DNA from 4 places in the Priestia sp. TSO9 genome. Region 3 is predicted to be linked to each of the others. Evidence: predicted binding sites of a transcription regulator. Region 3 holds the regulator's gene; each other region holds the start of a gene.

Region 1 (3,209 bases), on a different contig from region 3:
CTTTATTATATTCATTGTGCCTATCTTATCATTCAATTGATCGGTTATCCCTTTAATTTCACCTATAATGCCTATGTCATTTTCATCACTATGAGATTCATCAAATATTATTTTCTTATTTTTATGAAATAGTTGATCTAAGTCAATCAGTGGATTTATATAAACTACTTTGAAAACATTATCTAATATATAAGAAGTTCCTCTGGCTGGAATATCTATAAGATTTTCCAAATCTACTCCCCATTTTAAAATAGCTTCACCATATACTTCCCTTTCATCAAATTCAGATTCCAATTTTATATAAAAAATATCTGAAGACTCTGAAGTTCTCGCTCCTTTGACTTGGGCCACAAGTTTTTTTGTATCTTCACTAGTTTCATAGTCTGACAGATCCAATTCAAGTGTTATTTCTATTTTTTGTGTTATATCATTTTTGTGAAAATCCGACATTACAAACTTTTGTTGTCTCACTTCTCTATCCAGTAAATATCTTACTGCGTATAAAAAGTTTGTTTTTCCAACGTCATTCATTCCGAATAATACATTTTTATTGTCTAATTCAATTTCTACATCTTTAAAATTTCTAAAATGTTTGATATGTAGCTTCTTAAAATTCATCGTAATTTCATCCCCTTAGCTATGCTATCTATCTTATAAGTAATTATACATCTTTAAATGGAATTTTTTAATTATCATTGTAACTTTATTACTAATTAGTTTTTATTTTCAAATGAGCTTGAAGGGTTATTACCTCTTCAGTCTTCCTTTTCTTTTTAATATCGTGTCTTAATATAAAAATCCTCATTTCAAAAAAATTTAACTTTTTATAAAATCTTTTTAGTTTTTAATATTTCATTTCACTATTACTTGTATAGAGGAAAAAATCGTCTGTAGCATCCTCTAAAAATTTAAGAATGAGAGATGATTTAATGAATTTATTTTGGTTTAGTGCCTTAATTGGTGTTATTGGTAATGCTCTTTATCATGTAATTCGAAGTTCTTTTCTTATTAAAAAAGAAAGAAAAAGCATAAAAGTAAAAAGATAATTTGTATTCCAGTTCCAATAGGATAGCAATAATCGGGAAAAGGGATGATATTCCACTGGATAAAGAACATTTGTTCGTATATAATATACAGAACAAATGTTCTTTTAATTGAGGAGTTCTTTTATGGATTATGGGCAGCTACCAAACAGAATCATTATTTGTATCGACATGAAATCGTTTTTTGCCTCAGTTTCCTCTGTCATACGGGGGTTAGATCCATTGAAAACAAGGCTTGCGGTGGTAGGAGATATCAAAAGGTCAGGATCAGTTGTGTTAGCTGCCACACCTTTATTAAAGAAAGAAGGGATCAAAACAGGAAGTCGCCTTTTCGACATTCCTAAAAGGAAAGATATCCATGTGGTGAATCCATCCATGGAGAGATATATCAAAGCTTCCAACTATATTTCAAGTTTGGTGTTACAGTATGTGGCTCCTGAAGACTTTCATGCGTATAGCATTGATGAGTTGTTTATTGATGCGACTGCTTCTTTGCATTTATTTGCTCGAACACCAGAGGAGCTAGCTCATCGAATACTTAATGAAATCTATCGCAAAACAAGACTGACAGCTACCGCAGGAATCGGTCCGAATCTCTTACTAGCTAAAGTCAGCTTAGATCATGAAGCAAAGCATAGCCCAACAGGAGTTGCTTATTGGCGATATGAGGATATTCCCTTTAAGTTATGGTCGATTCATCCAATGAAAGATTTCTGGGGGATCTCGTCAGCTACAGAAAGACGATTAAACCGTTTAGGCATCTATACCATAAAAGAACTCGCTCTTTCTTCGAAAGAGATGTTACAAAAAGAATTTGGCATCATGGGAGAGGAACTTCACCAACATGCGAATGGGATTGATTTTAGTCGCATTTCCGATGTGTACATTCCTAGCTCTCGTTCCTTTGGAAAAAGTCAGATTCTCTTTCAAGATTATACAAGCCGAAAAGAAGTGGAATTATTGCTATTGGAGCTATTGGACGATGTTTGTTTTCGTCTACGCATGCATCAAGTGGTGGCTCAAACGATCCATTTATCCATTGGCTACAGCAAACAAACAGGTGGAGGCTTCTCCAGACAAAAGAAAATGGGGAGAGCTTCGAACTTAAGCCAAGATATCTTTCCGTATTGTTTAACCATCTTACATACCTATGATAGTGGAATGCCAATTCGCTCCATTGGGATCTCCTTATCAAACACAAGCATTCAAGAAGAGGAGCAAATGAGTTTATTCGAGGACATTGATCAGCGTGAAAGAGCCCATGCGCTTGCTAAAACGATTGATGAAATCCGGATGCGTTATGGAAAGAATAGTTTGCTGCGAGCTTCCAGTCACCTCGAGCATTCAACCGTTCGTTATCGAAATGGCTTACTTGGAGGCCACAAAGCGTAAGGAGGACAGAAACATGGAACATAGAGGAATGAAGAAATGGCGCCCTTTTGCTACAATGCCAGAGCAATACATAGGGTTAAAAGAAGTCATAAGCAAGCAACTAGAGGTAGCTCAACCTGTTTTAACAGAAGAGCAAATGGAACAGATGAATTTCACCTTAATTGAAGCCTTACATACAAATAAACAAGTGTACCTTACATATTATAAGAGAGGCCAATGCATAACAGATACAGGATTCATTCAGTTTGTTGATTCCCTAGGGGATCTCTTTATTTTCATCGATGAAGTATTTGAATTAAAAAATAAAATGAGGTTAAGTGAGCTGATTGATGTTCATTTCACATAAAATAATTTTACCTTTACTATTTGTGGTAATCTAATAAGAGGCAACTCGAAAAGAGTGATCGACCTGGAAGAAACGAAGGAGCAAGAAATCAATCTTGATAAAGTGTATGACTATACTGACATTCCGGATAAGGTTTTATCAAGACTAAAATTCAAATAATATAGATAAATAAGGGGTTCTTACATATTATATATGTAAGAACCCCTTATTCAACAAACGCCCCCAATAGTTAAATAGGAAAAGGGACGCTTAATCCACAATTGTGCCTGATTGTTGAATATCATTTATAGAAGTATTCTTTCTTCTATTTCATTATTTTTACATTATCCCTACCCCAATGAGCCAATACTTCAATTATTTTACCTGATTCATCAAATGTCATGACGTCAATAATATCTATAGTAATTTCTTGTCCCCCAACGTCCATC
Region 2 (3,209 bases), on a different contig from region 3:
GCTCGCGAATATTGCCTGGCCAATCGTATTGCATAAAGGCTTCGAGAACTTCAGAGCTAATGAAAGGAGCCTTCTTTTTATACTTCTTGCTGAATTCCTGTACAAATTGCTGAGTCAATGCTTCGATGTCTTCCTTATGGTCTCGAAGCGGCGGAATAATAATGTTGATGACGGTCAGCAAATAGTAAAGATTTTCATGGAATTCACCGGCTTTTAGCAACTCTTCCAAAGGCGTCGTGGTAGAGGCTACAATTCGGGTTTGAACTTGAATTTCTTCCGTGCCTCCAACGTGATAAAAGGATCGTTCTTCCAAGTAACGGAGAAGCTTAACTTGAATTTCAAGAGGCATTTTATCAATTTCTTCAATAAATAACGTCCCGTTGTGAGCCTGCTCCAGTTTTCCCGCAATGGTTGTTGGATCTTCTGAAAAGACATCTTTTTGATGACCAAAGAGCTCAATTTCCAGGAGTCCCGATGGAATAGTGGCGCAATTTAAAGATAAAAAAGGTTCTTTATGTTTAGATCCCCCGTAGTGGATGGCCTGAGCCAGCATTTCTTTCCCAGAACCAGGTTCTCCTGTTAATAAAATAGGCATATCTGTAGATGCCACTTTTTTGGCAATGTCAACGGCTTGCTTAATTTCAGGACTGATACCCGCGAAAGAAGAAAACGGATTATCTTTTGGAATGAGAAGAGACACATCAATTTCTTCATTTAATCTTACAATATTGGTAATGTCATGTTCAGTTGCGACTCCACCTATAACTCGATTGTTTCTTATAATAGGAGATGCATTGATGAGCACGTGAGTTTGTTCATTAGGACGATGATACGTTCCGCGTACAGGGCGCCCTTCATTTAGAATCGTATGTAGAATGATGGATTCATCTTTGAAATGCTCTCCGATTTTTCTACCCATAATATCATCTCTCTGAATCTTATACGTATGTTCCGCAGCAGTATTCCACAAGATTACATTTCCTTCATTATCGACCGCTGTCACTGCATCATTAATGGTTTCTGCCAATGTATCAAAATAGGAAGCTAATATCTCATTTTGGCTATGCAAATGTGTAATCCACTGTGAAGGTGTTACAAGTCCTATTGTGGTTTCTTGGTTTTCTGCTTGAATGAGGACTGGTCTGTTCCAGTTTGTGTTGGCTTGTAAATTGGCTAACGTAGAAGTAGAAGATGAAGGCCAATTTGTATCCGCTATTACTTTTTTTATAGACGATGCCTCGTCATGACCTGTTAACAGGTATCGTTCATCTTTTTGTATTACATAAAAGGTACTTGCTGTGACTATAACGAAGTCATAGTTTGAAAGTTCAGATTTCACTTTAGCTAAAGAAGTTGATTCTTCAACTGTTATAAAGGAGTTATTTATAAGAACTTGATCAACGCTTGCCATACTAAACCCCTCTCAGTACATATTTTTTATACTGTATCATAATTTAGAAATTGGCGCAAAAGCCTATCTTTTTCAAACAATTACGCAGCTTACTTTCTTTTATTGCTTTCATCTAAAGAGTTGTATTCCCTTCGAAAAGGGTAGTATAAGAATTTAGTGGGTAATAAAGTAACAGGGTAAAAAATAAAAACAAACAAACACTATATAAGATTAATACTCATTAGTTTCATTTATGATTATAAAGTGATAAAATACGAATATCAGTTCGTGTTTTCGGTTTTTACATATCGTAATAAAAAATAGATAAAACAAGAAAATGGAAACGGAGGCCTTCATTTGAAAGATCAGTTTGAATTAGTATCCCCATATCAGCCGCAAGGTGATCAGCCAAAGGCAATTGAAAAGATTGTGAAAGGAATTAAAGAAGGTAAGCAGCATCAAGTTTTATTAGGTGCTACAGGAACGGGAAAAACCTTCACCATGTCTAATGTTATTAAGGAAATAAATAAGCCGACACTAATTATGGCTCATAACAAAACGCTTGCTGGTCAATTGTACAGTGAGTTTAAAGAGTTTTTTCCTAATAATGCAGTTGAATACTTTGTCAGTTACTACGATTACTATCAGCCTGAAGCCTATGTACCTCAAACAGATACATTTATTGAAAAAGATGCAAGCATTAATGATGAAATTGATAAACTTCGTCACTCGGCAACTTCTTCTCTCTTTGAACGAAAAGATGTCATTATTATTGCCAGCGTGTCCTGTATTTATGGCTTAGGGTCTCCGGAAGAATACAAAGAAATGGTCGTATCTCTTCGAGTAGGAATGGAAAAAGAGCGCAATCAGCTGCTTCGTACGCTAGTGGATGTACAGTACGAAAGAAACGATATTGACTTTAAGCGCGGAACGTTTCGCGTTCGCGGCGATGTTGTGGAGATTTTTCCTGTATCTCGAGATGAACACTGTATTCGCGTCGAGTTTTTCGGAGATGAAATTGACCGCATTCGAGAAGTTGACGCTCTAACAGGAGAAATTATTGGAGATCGTGAACATGTAGCTATCTTCCCGGCATCTCACTTTGTCACGAGAGAAGAAAAAATGCGCGTTGCTATTCAAAACATTGAAAAAGAATTAGAAGAACAGCTAGAGAAGCTAAAAGAAGCAGGAAAGCTTTTAGAAGCGCAACGCTTGGAGCAGCGCACGCGCTACGATCTAGAAATGATGAGAGAAATGGGCTTTTGTTCGGGAATCGAGAACTACTCTCGTCATTTAACGCTTCGTCCCGCTGGTTCTACACCTTATACACTGCTGGACTTCTTCCCGGAAGATTTCCTTCTTGTTGTGGATGAATCACACGTTACGATTCCTCAAGTTAGAGGAATGTACAATGGAGACCAAGCGCGTAAACAAGTGTTAGTAGATCATGGTTTCCGCTTGCCGTCCGCATTAGATAACCGCCCGCTTAAATTTGATGAATTTGAACAGCATATTAACCAAATTGTCCATGTTTCTGCAACACCAGGTCCTTACGAACTTGAGAAGGCACCTGATGTAATTGAACAAATTATCCGTCCAACGGGATTATTGGATCCAAATATCGAAGTTCGACCAATTGAAGGACAGATTGATGATTTAATTGGAGAAATTCACGACCGGATTAAGCGAAATGAACGAGTGCTCGTTACGACGTTAACAAAGAAAATGTCTGAGGATTTAACGAACTACTTAAAAGAAATTGGCATTAAAGTTCAATATCTTCACTCTGAGGTGAAGACGCTCGAGCGTATTGAAATTA
Region 3 (3,209 bases):
AGGGTTTCTTTGACTTCTTGATAAAGAGAATTGATGTGAAAGATTTTTTTAAAAAGCTCAGAAAACTCTTGACCTTCTGTGCGCGAGCTAATTTCTAAAAATAAATATTTACCTGAAAATACGGTAATAGAGCGGATTAGTCGTTCAATGCCCTCTGAATTTTTATGAAACGTGAGCTGAGAATACTCATAAGATAGTTTTAGCAACACGATTTTATAGAAAAAATGTAAAAATAAATTATAGTAATGCTGGCCAAATAGATGATTCATCAAAAGCTGATCCGTTTTAGAGTCTGTCGATTTAGAAATACATGAAAACACATGGTCTGTTATGACGTAATAGGTTTCAGGAGCCCACCTTTCATACACGTGTTTAGTATTATACGTTTTAATATACTCATGATTGTGTGCAGAAATAAACGCTTTCCCGTCAGGCGTATAGCTATTTAGCTGCCCAGTACGAAATAAAGTTGTGGAATTAATTTCTTGCTCTTGATTTACCGTTACATAACTTAACACAAACATCCGTTCATCGATAAAATAAGGAAGGCTCCCAACGTGCTGTTCACGCGTGGCTTCTTTCTTGATGTGTTCGTTCAAAAATGGCGCAAGCTGTGAAAAAATATAATCTTGCACTTTGCTATAGCGATGATGTTCATAGGTAATGGTGGATCCGTGCTCTTCAGCAAGCTTCGGTTCTAATACACGAAAATGATTCATGAATTCTAAAATATCATCATAGGTGTAATGATTATGGCTCATCTCAGTGCGAATGGTCATGACGCCAATTTCAAAAGGACATAAAAAAACATCCACAGACAGCACGTTGCTAGACACGGTGGTGGAGGAAGTGTGTAACGTAATGGTATGGTCTATTTTTTTTGAAAATCGAAGCAGCCCTTCTTTTTCGCACGAGTCAGGGAATAGAATACATTCAATGTAAGGAAGAAAATATTGATCCAGGCTATCATGAGATACGTAATACTGTTCTCCGTAGTATTCTTTTTCTAAATGTTTGTTTTGAATGGAAAAAAAATCGAACAAATTTTCTTTCAGTGCATGAACAAGCTGCTCTTTATTTTTTCGATCAAAGGAAAAAGGAAAAAGAAACATGTTCATTGCTTTGGTAGGTACAATGGTTTGAAATGGTTCTGTTTTCCTTGGTGTATTGGTCATAAATTACATCCTTCTTATGGTCGGTTGTATTTCCTTGTAAGAGTCGCGGAAATGCAGATAGAAAGTAAAAGGTGAAACAAGCTTTACAAAAACCGTTCTACCTGCCTGCGGTGATTCAACGTATCATTTATAATATGCCAATTTTTTTAGAAAACAAACGTAAAAAAAACCAACTAACATCATGATTAGTTGGTTTTACATACAGTGTCTGATTAGTGAATCGTGCGATATACACCAGTTACTTTTCCTAAAATCGTTACGTGGCGAAGAATAATAGGCGCCATCGTTGAATTTTCAGGCTGTAAACGAACGAAATTTTCTTCTTTAAAGAAACGTTTTACCGTTGCTTCGTTGTCCTCGGTCATGGCGACCACAATATCTCCATTATTAGCCGTTTGCTGCTGACGTACGATTACCATATCGCCATCTAGAATACCTGCTTCAATCATACTTTCTCCCATAATCTCAAGCATAAATACATGATCATCTGGAGAAACGAATTTATCTGGAAGAGGGAAATATTCTTCCACATTTTCAACGGCTGTTATAGGAAGACCCGCTGTTACTTTACCGATAACAGGAACATTAATGACATTGCTTTTAGGGATGTTTACTTCATCTAGTTGAAGAACTTCGATTGCTCTTGGTTTTGTTGGATCTCTGCGAATTAACCCTTTGCTTTCTAAACGAGCTAAATGCCCGTGTACAGTGGAGCTAGAGGCTAATCCTACTGCTTCCCCAATCTCGCGAACAGAAGGCGGATAGCCTTTTAATTTTACTTCGTGCTTAATAAAATCTAGTATGTCTTGTTGACGTTTTGATAGCTTCATATTTTTCACCTCGATTTTAGCTATTCTTTAGGTGAATTATACCACGTGATGTGTCAATATACAAACATAAGTTCGAAGAATTCCATTGACAGAAACAAATGTTCTCAATAAAATAAGAACATATATTCTGATAGGGGGATCATAATATGCAACAATTCTTACATTCTATGAAACATTACGCTATTTTTTTTGCAGTTATCGCTGCACTTACATATGTATTGACGCTGGTTTTAGGAGCGGATAAAGTAGATTTAGACAAATATTCAACGGTTACTATTACAAAAGGAGATACGCTTTGGGACTTGTCCAACAAGTATCATAATCACCATCATTTGACCACCAATGAATTTGTCAAATGGGTTGAAGACGTTAATGATTTAAACTCAGATAATGCCCAGTCTTTATCTCCTGGAGATAAATTATATATTCCTGTTTTAAAAAAAGAGTTACATAATCAAGTGGCAATTGAACAGTAGTGTGTAACGGCCGTTCCTGAATATTGTTAGAAGCCGAAAAGGTCGTGATAAAAGTGGACGCCATTATTTATTGCCGTGTCAGTACGGATAAAAAAACCCAAGAAACATCTTTACAGCGCCAGCAAGAAGAATTAAAAAAGCTTGCTGATCTTCACCATCTAGAGGTGAAAAAAGTCGTGATGGAAAAAGCAAGCGGATATGATGTAGACAGAGAGGGTATTTTAGATGTTCTTCATACAATGAAAGAAGAGAAAATATCCGTGCTGCTCATTCAAGACGAAACACGATTAGGCAGAGGAAATGCCCGAATTGCGCTGCTTCATGCTTTTCATAAAGAAAATGCTACCATCTATACGATTAGTCATCAAGGTCAGCTTCAGCTTTCAGAATCTGATTCAATGGTGTTAGATATTATTAGCTTAGTGGAAGAGCATCAGCGGAAATTACATAATGCTAAAATTAAAAGAGGAATGAAAAGAGCCGTAGAAAACGGTTATCGTCCGCAGAAAAATTTAAAAAATCAAGGAGTTAACTCGGGAAGAGAAAAAAAAGAAGCGCCGATTGAAGAAATTGTCCGCCTTCGTCATAACGGCTTAACCTTTGCTGAAATTTCAGTTACGCTAAAAGGTTTTGGTTATAATATTTCAAAAGCGACGGTACATCGCCGCTATCAAGAGTACCAAGAGAGTGCTCAATCTCTTGATAAAACGAAAGAGATTTAGTAAGAT
Region 4 (3,209 bases), on a different contig from region 3:
AGATGAAAAAATGTTCCGTTTATCAGGAATCGTTTTATTCATTTTAGTTCTTGGTTACTTTATTGTTGAGTTTTTCGATGTTCCCGTTTCAATTATTGCAGGAATTATTGCCATTTTATTCTTAGGAATAGCGAGAAAGAGTCCTGCTGTTCACACTAAAAAAGTGTTAGCAGGAGCTCCATGGGCAATTGTTTTCTTTTCCATTGGTATGTATGTGGTTGTCTACGGATTACGTAATGTAGGGCTAACTGAAGTATTAGCAAGCCTTATTCAAACAGCGGCTGACCATGGATTGTTTGCAGCAACTATTGGCATGGGATTCATTGCAGCCATTCTTTCATCGATCATGAACAACATGCCAACCGTAATGATTGATGCTTTGGCCATTGATGCAACTTCTGCAACAGGTACAATTAAAGAAGCCTTGATTTATGCAAATGTCATTGGTTCGGACTTAGGACCAAAAATTACACCTATTGGCTCTCTAGCCACTCTCTTATGGCTCCACGTTCTTTCGACAAAAGGAGTTAAGATTTCTTGGGGAACCTATTTTAAAACAGGTATCATCTTAACCATCCCAACATTGTTTATTACGCTTGTTGGTTTATATATTTGGTTATCAATTATTTCTTAACACATTATAAAGGAGATTTTACACATGTCTAAAAAAACACTTTATTTCTTATGTACAGGTAACTCTTGCCGTAGCCAAATGGCTGAAGGATGGGCAAAAAAACATCTAAATAATGATGAATGGGATGTACGCAGTGCAGGATTAGAAGCTCATGGATTAAATCCCAATGCTGTAAAAGCAATGAAAGAAGCTGGTGTTGATATTTCAAATCAAACATCTGATGTCATTGATCCTGAAATTTTAAATAATGCGGATTTGGTCGTTACATTATGTGGCCATGCAGCAGATCACTGCCCAGTAACGCCTCCCCATGTGAAGCGTGAACACTGGGGATTTGATGACCCAGCAAAAGCTGAAGGAACAGAAGAAGAAAAATGGGCGTTTTTCCAGCGTGTACGTGATGAAATCGCTGAACGTATTCAGCGTTTTGCTGAAACAGGTAAATAATTAATCAAGAAGCAGTCTATTTGTATAGACTGCTTTATTTCTTCCTGAAATCTGTTTTATAGTAACTAGGAATATGAGGAATACGTCATTAGTCTAATCAGATTGGTAGATTCATGTACATAAAAATTTAAAAATGGTTCTTATTTAATTTAACTTATATGAAAGCATAAACTTACTTTTTATAAATATAAGATATTCTTTTAGCTAGTTTGTAGAAAAACTTTCACCTTTACAATTAGATGCATTTATTGTATGATTACACAACAGGAACATTTGTTCGATACTAAGGGTTTAGAGATGAATAAAGGAACACCAGAACAAACTAAGACAGTTAAACACAAAATTTTCTCGCACGGAGCAAAAACATTTGAGCCAACTCTTATTCTTTATCGAAATACCTTGGCGTTTATTGTAAACGTAATAACAATCGGAGGTTTCAAATTATGAATGATAAAAAAGCAGCACTAGATATGGCTCTAAAACAAATTGAAAAACAATTCGGTACAGGATCAATTATTAAAATGGGAGAAGGCACACATACAAAAGTTGAGGCATCTAGCTCAGGCTCATTAGCTTTAGATATAGCTCTTGGAATTAATGGTTATCCCAAAGGAAGAATTATGGAAGTTTACGGGCCGGAAAGTTCAGGTAAAACAACCGTTTCCTTACACGCAATTGCAGAAGTACAAAAAAATGGAGGTCGAGCTGCCTTTATTGATGCTGAACACGCACTTGATCCAGTTTATGCAAGAAAACTAGGCGTAGATATTGATGAGTTACTGTTATCTCAACCAGATACTGGTGAACAGGCACTTGAAATTGCTGAAGCATTAGTTAGAAGTGGTGCTGTAGATATTATTGTTGTTGACTCAGTAGCAGCATTAGTTCCGCAAAAAGAAATTGAAGGAGAAATGGGAGATTCTCACGTAGGTTTACAAGCTCGTTTGATGTCTCAAGCTCTTCGTAAACTATCTGGAGCAATCAATAAGTCTAAAACCATTGCCATCTTCATCAACCAAATCAGGGAGAAAGTAGGCGTTATGTTTGGAAATCCAGAAACAACGCCAGGTGGAAGAGCACTAAAATTCTATTCTTCCGTTCGTCTTGAGGTTCGCCGCGCTGAACAACTTAAACTAGGAAATGACATAGTTGGTAATAAAACAAGAATTAAAGTAGTCAAAAATAAAATGGCACCTCCTTTCCGCATTGCTGAAGTAGATATTATGTATGGAGAAGGTATCTCAAAAGAAGGAGAAATCTTAGATATCGGTTCTGAAGTAGACATTGTTCAAAAGTCTGGATCTTGGTTTTCATATAATGAGGAGCGTTTAGGACAAGGACGAGAAAACGCTAAGATTTTCTTAAAAGAAAACCCTGAAATTAGAGAAGAAATTAGAAAAAGAATTATTGATTTCAAATATAGTGATAATGTTAATAACAATAACAATAACGATAACGATAGCGAAAAAGAAAACCAATAAAAGTATAAAACACCTTTGCCACGGCTTGAACTGCCCCCCATTATTAGATAAAAAAACTCTAATGATTGGGGGGTTTTTATGTCAAGACTATTGATTTGCAACTAAGTAAAGAATATCTTATCGAAAACATCCCCATTTAGAGTCAGCGCTTCACTAAAACCTAAGGTCAGGTTTTCAAGTAGGTTTCGCGATATTTCAATGTTTTGTAATGAACGCGGAGCTTTGGATCCATAAAAAGCTATTGTATGAGCGTTTCCATTTTTATGTGCAGCCTTAATACCGAAAATATGATTATTAATAATTCGAAGGTTCTTTCCACTTCCCTCTACTAAAATACCACATGGTGTATTTTGTTCCTTAGAAGTAGAAAAATGACCTATATTCAAACCTTGAATTGTTATGTAGCTCTTATTTTTTAAAACTACAGCAATTTTTACATTTAAAACGGAAAGTGCTAAAGTAATGCTAGAATGTGGAGGTTTGAGAAATGAATAAGGAACTTAAGTTACGTCCTTTGGAAAGAGAAGATTTAAAATTTGTCCATGAACTCAATAATGATGCAAATATTATGTCTTATTGGTTTGAAGAGCCTTATGAAGCTTTTGTAGAGCTACAGGATTTATATGATAAACATATTCACGATCAAG

What was found. The regulator LexA, encoded in region 3, represses DNA repair genes until DNA is damaged. The targets are predictions, from matches to a motif close to CGAACATATGTTCG.
Region 1: a site for LexA is predicted at 1,110-1,123, ahead of LJC66_RS14585 (Y-family DNA polymerase). Genes of this name have one in related genera too.
Region 2: a site for LexA is predicted at 1,666-1,679, ahead of uvrB (excinuclease ABC subunit UvrB). Genes of this name have one in related genera too.
Region 4: a site for LexA is predicted at 1,348-1,361, ahead of recA (recombinase RecA). Genes of this name have one in related genera too.

The regions. Positions count from the first base shown of each region.
Region 1 covers NZ_JAJEKD010000014.1:53,456-56,664, forward strand. The annotation lists gene LJC66_RS14580 (ATP-dependent nuclease) at 1-618, opposite strand, end outside; gene LJC66_RS14585 (Y-family DNA polymerase) at 1,170-2,435, shown strand; gene LJC66_RS14590 (YolD-like family protein) at 2,449-2,781, shown strand; gene LJC66_RS14595 (nuclear transport factor 2 family protein) at 3,086-3,209, opposite strand, start outside.
Region 2 covers NZ_JAJEKD010000016.1:148,009-151,217, reverse strand. The annotation lists gene LJC66_RS25700 (sigma-54 interaction domain-containing protein) at 1-1,411, opposite strand, end outside; gene uvrB (excinuclease ABC subunit UvrB) at 1,748-3,209, shown strand, end outside.
Region 3 covers NZ_JAJEKD010000015.1:1,069,880-1,073,088, reverse strand. The annotation lists gene LJC66_RS20775 (magnesium transporter CorA family protein) at 1-1,175, opposite strand, end outside; gene lexA (transcriptional repressor LexA) at 1,388-2,005, opposite strand; gene yneA (cell division suppressor protein YneA) at 2,152-2,481, shown strand; gene LJC66_RS20760 (YneB family resolvase-like protein) at 2,535-3,203, shown strand.
Region 4 covers NZ_JAJEKD010000013.1:159,573-162,781, reverse strand. The annotation lists gene LJC66_RS09110 (arsenic transporter) at 1-634, shown strand, start outside; gene arsC (arsenate reductase (thioredoxin)) at 659-1,081, shown strand; gene recA (recombinase RecA) at 1,525-2,562, shown strand; gene speG (spermidine N1-acetyltransferase) at 3,050-3,209, shown strand, end outside.